DNA from 4 places in the Labrenzia sp. PHM005 genome. Region 3 is predicted to be linked to each of the others. Evidence: predicted binding sites of a transcription regulator. Region 3 holds the regulator's gene; each other region holds the start of a gene.
The links. Region 3 encodes LexA, which represses DNA repair genes until DNA is damaged. Its sites were predicted from a motif close to TGTTCNNNNTGTGTTCNG; they were not measured.

Region 1 (3,653 bases), 2.5 Mb from region 3:
CACAAATCCGGTCTGGCTTTCCGGGATATGCCGGTCGATCGGCAAAAGCCGGGTGATGCGCTCAAGACCCAGGCGGGCGCCGAGCCGGTCGACCAGATCATCCAGGCTTGCGCCGGTTTCGGCTGTACCGGCCGCACACAAGGTGTCTTGAACCGCTGGGGCTTTATCGGCCATGAGGACGTCCAGACGGACGAGGTCAAAGCCAAAACCTGCATCCACGACGCTTTCATCGGCTTTTAGCTTTTCGGCAAACAGCCGGAGGATCCTTTGGGGAGCGCGCAAGGGGCTGCTGGTGCCGACTTTGAATTTTTGGACCGCACCATCGACCCGAAAGAGGGTGAGTTCAAACATCCGGCCGCCCTCAACCCGCCGCTCCAGCGCCTTGGAAACTTGGCCTGCCAACGACAATGCCACCGCCTTGACGTCATCGATCCTGGAAATGGGGTCGAAAAACCGCCGTTCAGCGGAAATCAGGGGGGCTTCGAAGCGGGGTGAAATTGCTTCTCCCTGAACCCCGAATGTCTGATCCAGCCGTAGGATCAATTGCGGACCAAAGCGATTGGTAAGTGGGGCCCGCGGGCGCTCGTAAAGCTGGCCAATGGTTTTGAGGCCGACCTGGTTCAGGCCGGAAATGACCCCTGGCGAGATTCGCAAGGCGGCCAGCGGCAGGGACGCGAGCGCCTCCCGCTCACCGCCGTCCTTCAAAACACCACCGGAACCGAAGCGGGCCATGCCCCAGGCAGCCCCAACAGTTCCGGCGATCGCACCGGCAACGCAAAACCCCTGCCGGTCCAGCCGCATTAAGACATCCCTCAAAAGTACGTCTTCACCGCCAAAAAGATGCGCGCAGCCGGTGATGTCCAAAAACAGGCCGTCCTTGCCATCCAGCGCCACCAGCGGCGTATAGCGGGCGCACCAATCGGCCAGGGTCCGCAGCAAGGCCGCGTCTTTGTCCGGCTCGGCGTCCTCGCACAGAAGATGGGGGATCCGGGCCCGTGCATCTGCCTCCGTTTCCCCGAGGCGCAAGCCGCAGGCCCTGGCGGTCTCGTTCAAAGAAACGATCCGGCGGGCATTCCGGATCTTGTCCAGAACAACAAGCGGTGGTTCAACCTGCCGGGCGGAAGGTGTGGAGTTGACCCGCAAGCGGCGCAGGATCCGGTCGCAGGGAAGATCCGCGATCCAGAGCGAGAGAATGCGCTGGCGCGGCAAATGTTCGTCTCGCATGGTCCCACTCCACGGTCAGGCGGCCGGGACGGCCCTCCCGGTTCCGCGTTAAATTTACAGTCCAGGCAGGCGCCCCAAGGCCTGCATGCGGTCCTTCTTCCAAGAACTCTGGCGGCCTGGAGGCGGCCGGAGCAATTTGCCAGCGGGTCAGCGCTGCTGTCGGCTCCTCCACCGCTCCATGACGGAGCAAAATGACCGGAACGGTGCTGCGGCCGCTGCGCAAGGCAATCCGGCGGCTTGCGGTCAGCCCAACCGGGCGCTGTTCGCCTTGAACCTCCCCAAAGACGGCGGCAAGGGCGGAACAGGAAGCGCCTTCCTCTAAACACCAAAGCAGCTCGTCCAGCCGCTTGGCCCGCACCACGATCAACCGGGCCGGATCAATGCCAAAAGCAAGCAGTCCGGCACCATGAAAGTGCCCGGATTCCTGAGTTGCCCTGACATCCTGAACAATCAGGGCCGGTCCCGGCCTTAAGTCCAGAATTCGGGCCAGCACGGCCAGAGCAAACCCGCTCAGCGCGCCGGCATTGCGGCTTTCGGCGCTGACCAACTCATGCAGCGCGCCTAGCTTTAAGCCGTTCCCGGAGCTGCCGCCTTCCGGCCGGAACAAGCTGTCCAAAGCCTCCAGGCCCAAAAGACACCGGCCGTCTGGTTGATACGTTTGCACTTTTGGTTGCCCGGCTGTTCCGGGCCGGTCTTGTGCCTCTGCTTCCCCTCCGGTGTCCGGGACGTGGGGAGAAAAAGTGTCCGGCCCCTGCGGGTTGGCGGCGGTCGCAGGGGCCGGACCAAACTGCGTCTCAAAGGGGAGGCGTCCCTCAAGATCCGCAATGCGGCGACGCAGCTCGGCAAGAGATGTGCTATGGTCTGATGCTGAAGACATTGTGCACGTTGGTTCCAATCACGGTTGTTTTTGTTCTCTATTTGTTCTTATTGATTCCGGAGAACGGCGCGAGAGTCAAGCAGCTTTTTGATGAAACATTCCCATGAGGGTGCCTCAGCGTCAGATCGTGTTGCCGCTTGAGCCTGACGGACTGCTAAAAGTCTCCAAAACAGCCGGACCGGACATGCGCGATAGAAGCTGGCTCGCCAAGCGGACGATTTCCGTTTGTGAGCGGGTGCCGGTCTTGGACGTGGCGCTGGCCAGCTGGTTGCGGGCCGTGTGATAGGAAATCCCAAGCCGGCCGGCCGTCTCCCGCAAAGAGCCACCATACATCAGCTCCTGCACCAGGCGGCTTTCGCCGTCCGTGATGCCGAAGGCCATTCGGAGCACCTCACTGGAGGGGCGCGGCGTATCGGCCGGATCGAAGATTGTCACCAGCAGGGGCATGGAGTGACTGAGAAAGGGGGCAAGTGAGGGATGGAGCTGGTCCTGGAGTTTGATCGGCAGGACAAACAGGAGAGGTCCGGCTTCCCTTCTTCTGGCCAGGCTGACTGGACCCACCGGCAGCTGGGCGAGATGCGCCTTGTGCACGCTCGCCTCCAGCACCTTTTGAACGGATCTGTCTGCCGCACACAGCTGGATGGACCGGTCGATATGAAACCTGCGGCCACCACTGGTCGCGCTGTCCGCATGGCTGTTCATATGCAGAACCTTACATTCCGGCGTCACGGCAAAGGCCGCTGCGGGGATCTGCTCCAGCCAGAAACCGCCCGCCTGCACCTGAATTTCGCGCTGTTTTACCTCCATCAGCAGACGGAAGGCGCCCTGCAAATGCGGCCGCAGAGTTTCGAACAGGCGCAACACATGATCTTCTTCGCGTTGTTTCATGCGCTTGGGCAAATTGGCGGCCACAAAGGCCGAATCCTCGCCCTGACGGTGTAAAATGACGCCGAAGGCCCGGTTGATTTCACCGTGTTTTTTTAAGTGTTCATCAAAAAAATCAGTCCGTTCAATATCTTCCGGGCGAAGAAACTCACTGGTGACCGCAACCCGCGATAAAGAGCATTTCAACGCTATGGGTGGGAAAGGGTTTGGAGATTCAGCTGCGGCAATCTCTTCAATGGCGTTGGGCCCGTAATTGAACATTGCTCCTTCATAGAGCGAATTCCGGTAAACGCATTGAGCCTGATAGGAGAGCGGCAAATCCGGATAGGTCTGCGCAAGATCCGCCAAGACACTGGAAAGTCCGCCGTCTAAAAGTGACGATGAGTAAAGTTTATAAAGCAGCGTCTCCAAATTTGCTGTCATTGCAATACAGCTCTCAAATTACCAAAGAATCAGGCCTTGAAAAGAAAACCATAGCGCAATTGCATCATGGGTAGAAGTCTCAGGTCATGTAAACTAGAGGTGTTCAAGAGCGGGAGGCCCGGCAAATCCACCGTTTCGGATCCCGGCCGGAGCTCACGCAGCCAACATGCTTTTGGAGGGCTGCCCGGTTTTGGGCATATGTTTGAAACTCTTTTTGTCTGACGGCGGTCTCCGGGCCGCCGTT
Region 2 (3,653 bases), 580 kb from region 3:
CGCGTCATCGTCTTCGGCGTAGACGGTAACCAGCAGGCGATCCTTGGGCAGACCGAATTCCTTGGTGATCAGGTTCCAGGCCAGTTCGATGGCACGATCCTTGAAATAGTCGCCAAAAGAAAAGTTGCCGAGCATTTCAAAGAACGTGTGGTGGCGAGCCGTATAACCAACATTGTCGAGATCGTTGTGCTTGCCGCCGGCGCGCACACATTTTTGCGAGGTAACCGCCTTGTTGTAAGGCCGGGTTTCAAGTCCGGTGAAAACGTTCTTGAACTGGTTCATACCGGCATTGGCAAACATCAAGGTCGGATCGTTGCGTGGAACCAGCGGGCCAGAATCGACCACTTCGTGATCGTTGGCCTTGAAATAGTCCAGAAAGGCGGAGCGGATTTCGTTTACGCCGGTCATTCACGTCTCGCTTAGATCCGGGCCCTCTCATCCAGGCCCTATAGAAACTATATCAATGGTGCATGGCTCAGCGTGCCCAGCGCACCGGAACAGCCTTTTAACTTTCGCCGCCATGTGTGTCCAGCGGTTGCTTTCCCTAGATTTTGTGGCACCGGATAAAGCGCAAACACTTTACGGAGCAATTGGCATGGCACAACAAAAAGCCCTCCCCGCAATTATCGGGAAGGGCTTTCCTTTATTGTTACGGTTTTGCCTGAATAAGATCAGCCGCCAGACAGTGTTTTTGTCTATTGGGAGACCGGAAGATCGGCCGGCTTAATCGTCGTCTTCAGTACCGCCAGCCGGATCGATGATCGCATCGGCAATGAGGCCCGCGTTCTGGCGGACAGCCAATTCGATCTCTTCGGCCACTTCCGGATTGTCCTTCAAGAACTGCTTTGCGTTCTCGCGGCCCTGTCCGAGCCGTTGGCTGTTATAGGAAAACCAGGCGCCAGATTTCTCGACAATGCCGCCTTTGACACCAAGATCGATGAGCTCGCCCATCTTCGAGACGCCTTCCCCGTAAATGATGTCGAATTCGACCTGACGGAACGGCGGTGCGAGTTTGTTTTTAACGACCTTAACGCGGGTCTGGTTGCCGACCACCTCATCCCGGTCTTTGATCGCCCCAATACGGCGAATGTCGAGACGGACAGAGGCATAAAATTTGAGAGCATTGCCGCCGGTGGTTGTTTCCGGTGAGCCGAACATCACTCCGATCTTCATGCGGATCTGGTTGATGAAGATCACCATGCAGTTCGACTTGGAAATCGAGGCTGTCAGCTTGCGCAAGGCCTGGCTCATCAGACGCGCCTGCATGCCCGGCAGGCTGTCCCCCATTTCGCCTTCCAGCTCGGCTTTTGGCGTCAGCGCAGCAACGGAGTCAATCACCAGAACATCGATCGCGCCGGACCGGACAAGCGTGTCGGCAATTTCAAGCGCCTGCTCCCCGGCATCGGGCTGGGAGATCAGAAGATTGTCGATATCGACACCGAGCTTGCGGGCGTAAATCGGGTCCAACGCATGTTCGGCGTCAACAAACGCACAGATGCCGCCGGTCTTCTGGGCTTCGGCCACCGTGTGCAACGCCAGTGTGGTTTTACCGGAGGACTCCGGTCCGTAGATTTCGACAATGCGGCCCTTCGGCAGGCCGCCAATTCCAAGTGCGATATCAAGTCCGAGAGATCCGGTTGAGACGGCTTGCACCTCCACGGCCTGACCCTGGCCCATCCGCATGATGGAGCCCTTACCAAAGGCCCGTTCGATCTGGCTGAGCGCTGCATCGAGCGCTTTTGTCTTGTCCATCTGGCTGCTTTCTACGAGACGAAGTGTACTTTGCGACATGGCTGAACGCTCCTTATTCCATGATGGACGCGCTGTTTCAATCCGGACCTTTGTACTCATTTTGTTCTCTTTTTTCAAGTCCTCAAAACCGATTGGTATTTAATTAGTTTTTATCATTTGTTTCCAATATGTTCCGCATAGAAGCGGCCGCAATTAACGCTAGGTCAGCTAATTCTGGAACATTTCAAGATCAGGCGTCAGAACAGAATCACTCCCGCTCTGGAGTTGCATGCCTGTTGGCAATCTGTTAGCCCGCCAATCTTCTTCTTCAACAGAACCTAGCCCAGCAACAAGGTTTAATGTCAGCGTGATCCTTCCCTCTCCCCGACCTGTATTGTGCATCGGTGCGATCCATTCCGATACGTTGGCACACGCTGCTGAAAACTACCGGCCGGAAACCTCCACTCCGGCCAGGTTGACTCATAAGCCTGGCGGCGTTGCCACCAATATAGCCCGGTCCTTGAACCGGCTTGCAACACCCACGGCTCTCTTAGGCGCGATTGGTCGAGATGATGCCGGAGACGCTCTCACCAAACGTTTGGCACAAGAAGGCCTCCAAGTTCTCACCTGCAAACGTCCGGGTTTTGTGACGGGTCAATATATTGCCTTTCACAATCCGGATGGATCGCTTGCTGCGGCCAGTGTTGACGACACGGTCTTGAGTACCGCTCCGGCTGATCTGTTTGATACGCTTTTGGAGACGCTAGATCCGGCGTTGATCAACGGCCTTTGGTTTGTGGATGCCAATCTGCCTGCTGGCCTTTTGGAAGCCGTGGTGTCCCGTGCCCCCAAAGACAGCCTGATGGCAAATGCGGTTTCAAATGCCAAGGCATCGCGTCTCAAACCGGTTTTATCAAAGTTGTCGTGCCTGATGCTCAACCGCGGAGAAGCCCTTGCTCTGACCGGAGCAGCGCCGGACACATCCAATGAGGACTTGATCATCCAGCTTCAAAAGCTTGGGGCTCAACGGATCGTGCTGACCAACGGCAAAGCAGATGTATTGGCCTTTGAGGGCGGACGGATCACATCGCACCCAACGCTTGCGACGAAAATCGTCGATGTCACCGGCGCAGGTGATGCTCTGACAGCCGGTATAATCGCCTCTCTCAGCCGCGGCATTGCTTTGGTTGACGCTGTTCCCTTCGGATTGAAGGCGGCGGCCCTAACATTGCAAAGCCCTGGCGCACTTTTCGAAAACATAAGCTGGACTGCCTTGACCCAATCCTCAGGTGCTGAAGCTTAAAGAACAGTATTTTGACCATATGGACAAATTCTTATCTTGGCGATGGTCCTTTACAGGCTTATAAAAAGCAAAATCCCTCCGGCTACGGCCGGCATGCCTCAAAAGAAAGGCTCTTCCGTGACATCTAACGCCCCTAAAGCCGCCCTAAAGGACTTGATTGTCTGCAACGATGAAGTTCGTGAGGCGCTTGCCGCCAACCGCCCGCTCGTTGCGCTTGAATCAACCATCATTACCCATGGCATGCCGTTTCCGAAAAACGTCGAAACGGCCCGCCAGGTCGAGGCCGACATCCGGGAAAACGGTGCGGTGCCTGCGACTATCGCGATCATGGATGGCAAAATTCATGTCGGGCTGTCAGATGCAGACCTCGACCGGCTCGCACAGGCTGAAGATGTCATGAAATGCTCCCGTGCGGATCTGACCTTTGCTTTGGCGACCGGCCGTTTCGGGGCCACTACGGTGGCAGCCACCATGATGGCCGCGCATGCTGCGGGCATAAAAGTTTTTGCAACCGGCGGCATTGGCGGCGTCCATAAGGGGGCTGAAGACAGTTTTGACGTGTCGGCAGACCTTGATGAGTTGGGGCGCACGCCGGTTTGTGTTGTTTCTGCCGGCGCCA
Region 3 (3,653 bases):
GCGGATTTCAGCTGTCTTGCCGGACGGTCCGGAAAAGTCGCTTTCCGTTGCGCTTCTCGTCGGAGATCGGAGCGGTATCGACGAAAAAACAGAGGAAAGCCTCAGAGCTGCCGGATTGGCGCACATACTGGCGATTTCCGGGCTGCACATGGCTCTTTTTGCTGGCGGTGCTTACGCGGTGTCACTCGGGGTCTTGGCTCTCCTTCCCGGGTTTGCATTGCGTTGGCCGTTGCACAAAGTCGCGGCGCTGTTGGCGCTCGGCGCTGCGGTTTTTTATTTGCTGCTCTCTGGGGCGTCGGTGGCAACCCAGCGGTCTTTCATCATGATCGCCCTGGTTTTTCTGGGCATATTGACCGGGCGGCGCGGATTGACCTTGCGGACGGCTGCTTTGGCTGGGCTGTTTCTTTTGTTGTTGGCACCAGAAAGGCTGTTTTATCCCGGGTTTCAAATGTCGTTCGCGGCCGTGATTGCTTTGATCGCGGTTTACGACCTTTGGCGGCGCCAACAAAAGGAAGCTGGTTTTTCCTCAAAGCCTCGGTCTCTTCCGGCCCGGCTGGGTGTGAGCATCGCCAAATGGGCTGCTGGGCTGTTCGTCACTGCTCTGGTTGCTGGAGCTGCGACCGGGATAATCGGGGCTTACCATTTCTCCCGGGTCGCGCCTTATGGGATCGTCGGGAATATGCTGGGTATGCCGGTGTTTTCTCTGGTTGTTATGCCCATGGGGGTTCTGGCGCTTGTCTTGATGCCCTTTGGCCTCAGTGCTGTGCCGCTGAAGGTGATGAGCGCTGGTCTGGGGATGTTGATTGATGTCGCAACTTTTACCGAAAACCTTGCCCCGGACGCGGGCCGGATCGGAACGTTAGGGGCAGCGCCTGCTGCTCTGTTGATGGCTGCGCTCTTTGTCTGTTTGCTCGCGCCTGGCCGAATTCGAAGCTTCAGTCTGGTTCCCTTGGGGGCCGCCATAACACTTATGACATTGTCGCGCGCGCCCGATATTCAAATCGCGGCGGCAGGGCCGCAACTCGCTGCTCGCGATAGGCAAGGAGATCTGCGCCTCTCCCATGTCCGCAAGTCCTTTGCCGCTGAAATCTGGCTTGAGGGGGAGGGTGAAGGATTGGGGGCGATTAAGTCGCGCAAGATGAGTTCGGTTCAGCGCCGATGTGATCCTGACGGATGTGTGGTGCTCGCATATCCGCCTAATGACAAAAGTTACTCGGATCCGATACCGCTCAAAATCGGTGTGTCAAAAACGGTGCAGGCTCTTTTCGAAGATTGCCAAAAGGCAGATATTATCGCGACCGATAAAATCGTGCCTGGGTTCTGCCAATCGAGCGTGATTTTGGATCAAGTTATTCGGGAAAAAAGAGGGGCTGTTTCGATTTGGCTGGAACCGTCCGATGGGTCTGCGAGCGGCTGGTCCGGAAAGACGGCATTAGAGCGGGCCACCAATCAAAGAGACGCAATACCCGGCATCAAACGTGTGGTTTATGCTCTTCCCCGATTACCGCGGCCCTGGAACCGGCCAGGCACAATAACCCGCGCTAGTTTGAGGTCAAAAGCCAAATCCTCCGCAAAGCCATAGACCTTGCGGAGAAGATTAATTCCAAAACCTGTTGAGCTGAAAAAGGACCCGCCTCAGTATTGCCGAAACAGCGCCACGAGACGGCCCTGAACACGCACACGACCCGGTCCGAAAATCCGAGTTTCATAGGCCGGATTGGCCGCTTCCAGTGCGATCGATGCGCCTTTTTTGCGCAGCCGCTTCAAAGTGGCTTCTTCATCATCAACCAGCGCCACGACAATGTCGCCGCTGTCAGCACTGTCGATTCGCCGGATTAAAACCGTATCGCCGTCCAAGATGCCTGCGTCGATCATGGAATCGCCGCGCACTTCAAGCGCATAATGTTCGCCTTTGCCAAGAAGCTCCGGCGGGACGCTGATGGAGTGGCTGTGGGTCTGGATCGCCTCGATTGGAACACCGGCGGCAATCCGGCCCATAACCGGGATTTCCGTTGCCGCACTTGCAACCGCTGCAGGCGCTGCGACTGGCGCGGGTGCTGGTTTTCCAAGCGACCCTTCGATAACTTCGGGAGAAAAACTGCCGCGCGGCCGCGGGCTGCCGAGGCCCGGCGCGATCGAATCGGGCAGGCGGACAACTTCCATCGCTCTCGCCCGGTTCGGCAGACGGCGGATAAAACCGCGTTCTTCCAAAGCTGTGATGAGCCGGTGAATACCGGACTTGGACCTCAGATCGAGCGCGTCTTTCATTTCATCGAAAGACGGCGGCACCCCAGTTTCCTTCAGTCTTTCATGGATGAACATGAGCAGTTCATACTGCTTGCGCGTCAGCATATCAGCTTCCCCTGATCTTGAGGATCAATTGGTACAAATCAAGAACACCCTACCTGTTCTCATTGTGTTCTGCAAGGGTAAACGTTCTCTTACTGTTCTAATTGTAGCTGTCAGAATTAAACGGCACTGGAAGCGGTTTATCTGGCCGTAAATAAATGGCAGAAGAGTTCAAAGAGCGTATTGTTTTCAAAAGGTTGGGTGATCATCGATTGCAGACCGTAGGGTCCGCAATATCAGTCAGTGCAAATAAAACGTGGAACGTATTGAAAACAAATGGAGAATTTACTTCGATGTTAGACGCTTCCGGTCCTGGAGTGTTCGACTGCGGACCTATTGCGGACCCTGTTTGTTTCGGTGTTTGATCGCCCGTGCAAAGTACGGGAGGTCGTATCGGTCGACATTTCGGATATATTCTTTGAACTCTTCGTTGGTCATGCGCCCGCTATCCACCAACGCCTTTTTCTCTCGTTCGATGAATTCAGCAAATATCAACATCGCCAGTCCTATGGATTCACCTTCTGCCTGAATTTCCTTCGCTTCCATGAAAGCAAGTTCTTCGGGGGCGTGCTGTTCCAGAAGCTCGATGAGGATCCGTTCGCCAGTTAGCTTCATGGTTATTATCCGGAAATCATCGATGGCAGTTTCAATCAATTCGGACTGTTGTCGCTGTAATGCCTCTCCAAAGAGAAAGTAATCTATCTTTTCTCCAGTTCCGGCACAGGCCTGCAACAGAAACTCAAGCGGAATCGAGTTTCTTGCTTTCCAGGATGAAACAGTCTTGTTCGATACCTCAAAATATTCAGATACGGCCAAATCTGTTTTGAGGTTGAGAGCATTTTTTACTCTATCAATGACTTGCGTCGCGTTGATCTTCAATTCTTATCTTCTCACTGGAAATCTGCATAAGGCAGAAAAAATATTGACATCTGCGAATCGCAGTCATTTAATCTGCGCATTGCGGATTCTTGGATTTAGTAGCATGAAACGCGAAAACCTAAAAACCACGAACATTCTTCTTCGAAACGTTCGTGCAGGCTTTGTTTTACAAGGGACATCGTTGAATGCATGGTGCAGCGCAAACGGAATTGTACGGCGAACTGCCGAACAGTCTCTGACTGGCCAGAACAAGAGTAACAATGCGATTGCGCTTGCTGCTCGGATTAGACTTGCCGCTGGTCTGATAGCCCCGGATGATACCCAATGTGGCTGAACGTTCGAGAATTTGCAGAACGTTCTGGAATATCAACACGCAAGGCGCGGCAAGCTCTCCAGCGTGCACATGCCGGAAAACCTTGGCGGAA
Region 4 (3,653 bases), 2.2 Mb from region 3:
TGGAGAAATACTTTTTCCTCATCCAATTCGGAAAGCCATCCGTAGATCTCCCCGTTGCAAGCAAAGAACTCTGCAAGATTTGTTTCTGGATAATCAATTTCCGGAGCGGAGTTTCTTTGGCTGAATTCTAAGCAAGGGAGTCCTCTTCATGAAGCTGATCCAGAAACTCGCAGTCGCACTGCTCCTCGTTTTGCCGTTCTCTTCTGCTCAGGCAGGGAACAAAGACATCGTTGACACCGCCGTTGGTGCGGGAACGTTCAACACATTGGTGGCTGCTGTTCAGGCCGCCGAACTGGTTGACACGCTGAAAGGCGATGGTCCGTTCACTGTCTTCGCGCCGACCGATGAAGCCTTCGCAAAACTGCCAGCCGGTACGGTTGAAGACCTGTTGAAGCCGGAAAACAAAGACAAGCTGATCGCTGTCCTGACCTATCATGTGGTGCCGGGCAAGGTCATGTCTTCTGACATCGCAGGCAAAAAAGCCGACGTCGCCTCTGTTCAAGGCGACACCATTGCCGTTGACGCAACCAATGGTGTGAAGGTCGATGGTGCGAGCGTGGTCACCGCCGACATCGAAACCTCCAACGGTGTCATTCACGTCATCGACAGCGTGATCCTTCCGTCCTCCTAAGACAGTAACCTCCTGCTATCTCCTCAGGCAAAGTGCAGGCGCAGTTCACTCTGAACTGCGTCTGCTACTTTTTTGCAGATTACATCCGGCTTAATGTGATAATTTTCGAAAACCTGAAGAAAATAAACGGCGCTCTGATTCAACAAATTTCTGAAAAAAAACAACAAATCGCCCCTAGACTTCTAATGTAGAACCATTCTAAAGTACGGAAAATTTCGGCTAGAAGGAGAGATGGCCATGAAAGGGAATGAGAAAGTTATTGCCTGTTTGAACGAGGCACTTTTCCTCGAGCTCGGCGCTATCAATCAATACTGGCTGCACTACCGGATGCTGGCGGATTGGGGCTATGCGAAGCTGGCGAAAAAAGAACGCGAAGAGTCCATCGAAGAGATGGAACATGCAGATAAGCTGGTCGACCGCATCATCTTCCTCGAAGGTCTGCCGAACATGCAGAAGGTCGGCCCTTTGCGCATCGGCCAGGACATCAAGGAAGTTCTGGAAGCCGATCTGGCAGGCGAATATGACGCCCGCACGTCCTACAAGAAGTCCCGCGATGTCTGTAAGGAAGAAGGCGACTATGTCTCCATGGCGCTGTTTGAAGAGCTGCTGAAAGACGAAGAAGGCCACATTGACTTCCTCGAAACCCAGCTTGACCTTCTGGAAAAGATCGGCGTCGAGCGGTACGGCATGCTCAATGCGGCCTCAGCGGACGAAGCCGAATAAGCAGCTTCTACGGCATTGTGCTTCAACAAAAGCGCGGCTCACAGGGCCGCGCTTTTTTGTTTCTCCGAAATGGCAAACCTGAACCCAATTGGAATTACTTAAAAGTCGTTTTTGAGACCGTCTAAAACCAGCGGTCGCCGGATGGTTTTCACTGTCCGGCGCTCGGCAAGGCTAAAGTGACCCGGTTATTTTGCCGGAACACCACAACCAACACCATTGGATGCTTATCCCTTTTTTGCTATAATAAGTTGCGGCAAATAACAACAATTTCGAACCAGGTTATTTCTCGTGGCTGAAGACACCCCTGAAATGTCTTCTGGATCACAGTCCAGCAGACAGAGCTTTGTTCTAGGGCTTGCCGGTCTGGTGCTTGGCTTCTTGGGCGGCTCCGGCGGAATGGCGCTCGGCTTTTATGACCGGATATTTCCGGAAAACAAATCGCCAACCGCAAGTCTGGAAGTTTATCCCGGCAGCGGTGAGGCGCCGCATCGCGCCCTCTTGATCGCATCCGGATCATCCGATCCCGAGGGGGGCGATTTGCGCTTTGCCTGGAAAATCAATTCCGACAGCATGAACGCATCGGACCCGGTCATAGAACACACGTTCAACGAACCGGGCAGATACGCAGTCAATGTGAATGTCCAGGATACGGCCAACCTAACCGCCACGACAGCAAGGGTGATTGAAGTCAAAGAAGCGTTTGACCGGAACTCATTTCTCCAAACTGTCGACGGCATCGAAGACCGGATTGAGCTTGGTGATTTTGTTGGCGCGATCGATATCGCCAACCCCGTTCGTTATGCCTGCGGCACACGCGTTCCCCCACAGGAATGCGCCAAAATTCACCGGCTGGCCGCAGAAGCCCATCGCAATCGCGGCGAATTTGACCATGGCGTTTCGGCGATGAAAATCGCAGTAAGCCTGCACCCCGATGATGTGTTCTACAAGGTCGAAATGGCGACACATTATCTCTTGGTTGGCAGAGGGGACAAAGCGACTGAGCAGTTGGAACCGCTTCTTGCAGATCAAACTGGCGGCACACCGGTTGTCTATTTTGCGGCCCTCGCCCGCGCAATGCAGTCAGATTACGACAAAGCAATCGAGCTCTTGAGCCCGGTGCGTGGCCGGCTGGGGCCATATCATCAGGCGGTCAATTTTACACATCAGGTCGTTGACGTCCTGTCCAGCGATGCCACGGAATTCCAGGAAGCTGGCAAGGTGCGGACGATTTTGTGCGAAGAACCCAAGTTCAAACAGGTCATTGCCTCCGGAAAGCTTTTTAGGAACGCGCATCTCCAAAGCCTGCATGTGATGGTTAGCCAGTTGACCATGCAGGATCATGCGCGGTTGACATCAGCATTGGAGAATGCGGCATGCGAGTAGTCAGATGGGCAATTGTCCTTTGCCTCACGCTTTCTTCCAGTATGTTTATGTCCGCAGCGCTGGCCGGTTTTGGCGGCGCAAATCTGCGGATCGTTCACACCTTTTCGGCGGATCATCCGGTTCATCTGCGGCTCAAGGAGATGCTGCCCGAACTGCAGGAAGCGTCCGATTATACGGTGCGATTTGAGCTCTATTCGGCCGATGAAGTTGGCGGATGGCGCCAAATAGTCCGCGGATTGGATGGGGGGCGTTACGACTTTGTCCTGAGCCGCGCCGACCTTCTTGCAGCCAATGGCATCGATATCGGCCCGTTAGGACGAAGCGATCTCTTCATAGATTTCTCCACGTGGAAAAATCTGCCCGAAAGCTCAGGCGAAGACGCCGTCAAAGAGCTTTTTGCGGAAAGCGGCCTCGACTTTTTGGGCGCGGCCTGGCTCTCATCGGATTATCTGGTTGCCCAAACCGATGTCGAAGACTTGTCGGACCTTCAAGGCCTCATTGTGCGGACACCCTCCGATACAATGTCTTCAGACCTTTATAAAATGCTCGGTATGGAACCAGTCACCATCGGGTTGCACGAAACTTTTTTGGCCATGGAACGGGGTATGGTCGATGCCGCCGTTCTGACGGCTTCCGGTTCGTACTGGACAACCTATTGGGATACCAGTGCCAAGCTAACGGGCCACGGCAACACCTTGATCAGCGACCCGGTCGGCGGCCAGGTCGCGTGGCTGGTAGCCCGCAACAATTGGCAGGAAAAGCTGGACGACTTTACAGCCTCTCAGGTCAAGAAAGTGCTTGGAGAGGCGATGCTGCGTTTGGGCACAGACCTGCACGCCTCCCAGCAAAACCTTCTAAAATCCGTGTCTCAAAAAGGGGCGACATTAACCCATTTGAGCGACCAGGACCGGGATCA

Region 1: the regulator LexA is predicted to act here: its motif matches at 2,133-2,150, upstream of FJ695_RS04875 (ImuA family protein).
Region 2: the regulator LexA is predicted to act here: its motif matches at 1,910-1,927, upstream of recA (recombinase RecA).
Region 4: the regulator LexA is predicted to act here: its motif matches at 1,433-1,450, upstream of FJ695_RS26270 (PKD domain-containing protein).

What each region holds. Positions count from the first base shown of each region.
Region 1 covers NZ_CP041191.1:1,097,491-1,101,143, forward strand. The annotation lists gene FJ695_RS04870 (DNA polymerase Y family protein) at 1-1,224, opposite strand, end outside; gene FJ695_RS04875 (ImuA family protein) at 1,106-2,101, opposite strand; gene FJ695_RS04880 (helix-turn-helix transcriptional regulator) at 2,222-3,409, opposite strand.
Region 2 covers NZ_CP041191.1:3,056,495-3,060,147, reverse strand. The annotation lists gene alaS (alanine--tRNA ligase) at 1-408, opposite strand, end outside; gene recA (recombinase RecA) at 724-1,791, opposite strand; gene FJ695_RS13720 (PfkB family carbohydrate kinase) at 2,099-3,034, shown strand; gene FJ695_RS13715 (pseudouridine-5'-phosphate glycosidase) at 3,152-3,653, shown strand, end outside.
Region 3 covers NZ_CP041191.1:3,632,577-3,636,229, forward strand. The annotation lists gene FJ695_RS16440 (ComEC/Rec2 family competence protein) at 1-1,582, shown strand, start outside; gene lexA (transcriptional repressor LexA) at 1,636-2,352, opposite strand; gene FJ695_RS16450 (helix-turn-helix domain-containing protein) at 2,683-3,228, opposite strand.
Region 4 covers NZ_CP041191.1:5,811,593-5,815,245, forward strand. The annotation lists gene FJ695_RS26260 (fasciclin domain-containing protein) at 149-631, shown strand; gene bfr (bacterioferritin) at 869-1,354, shown strand; gene FJ695_RS26270 (PKD domain-containing protein) at 1,643-2,737, shown strand; gene FJ695_RS26275 (TRAP transporter substrate-binding protein) at 2,728-3,653, shown strand, end outside.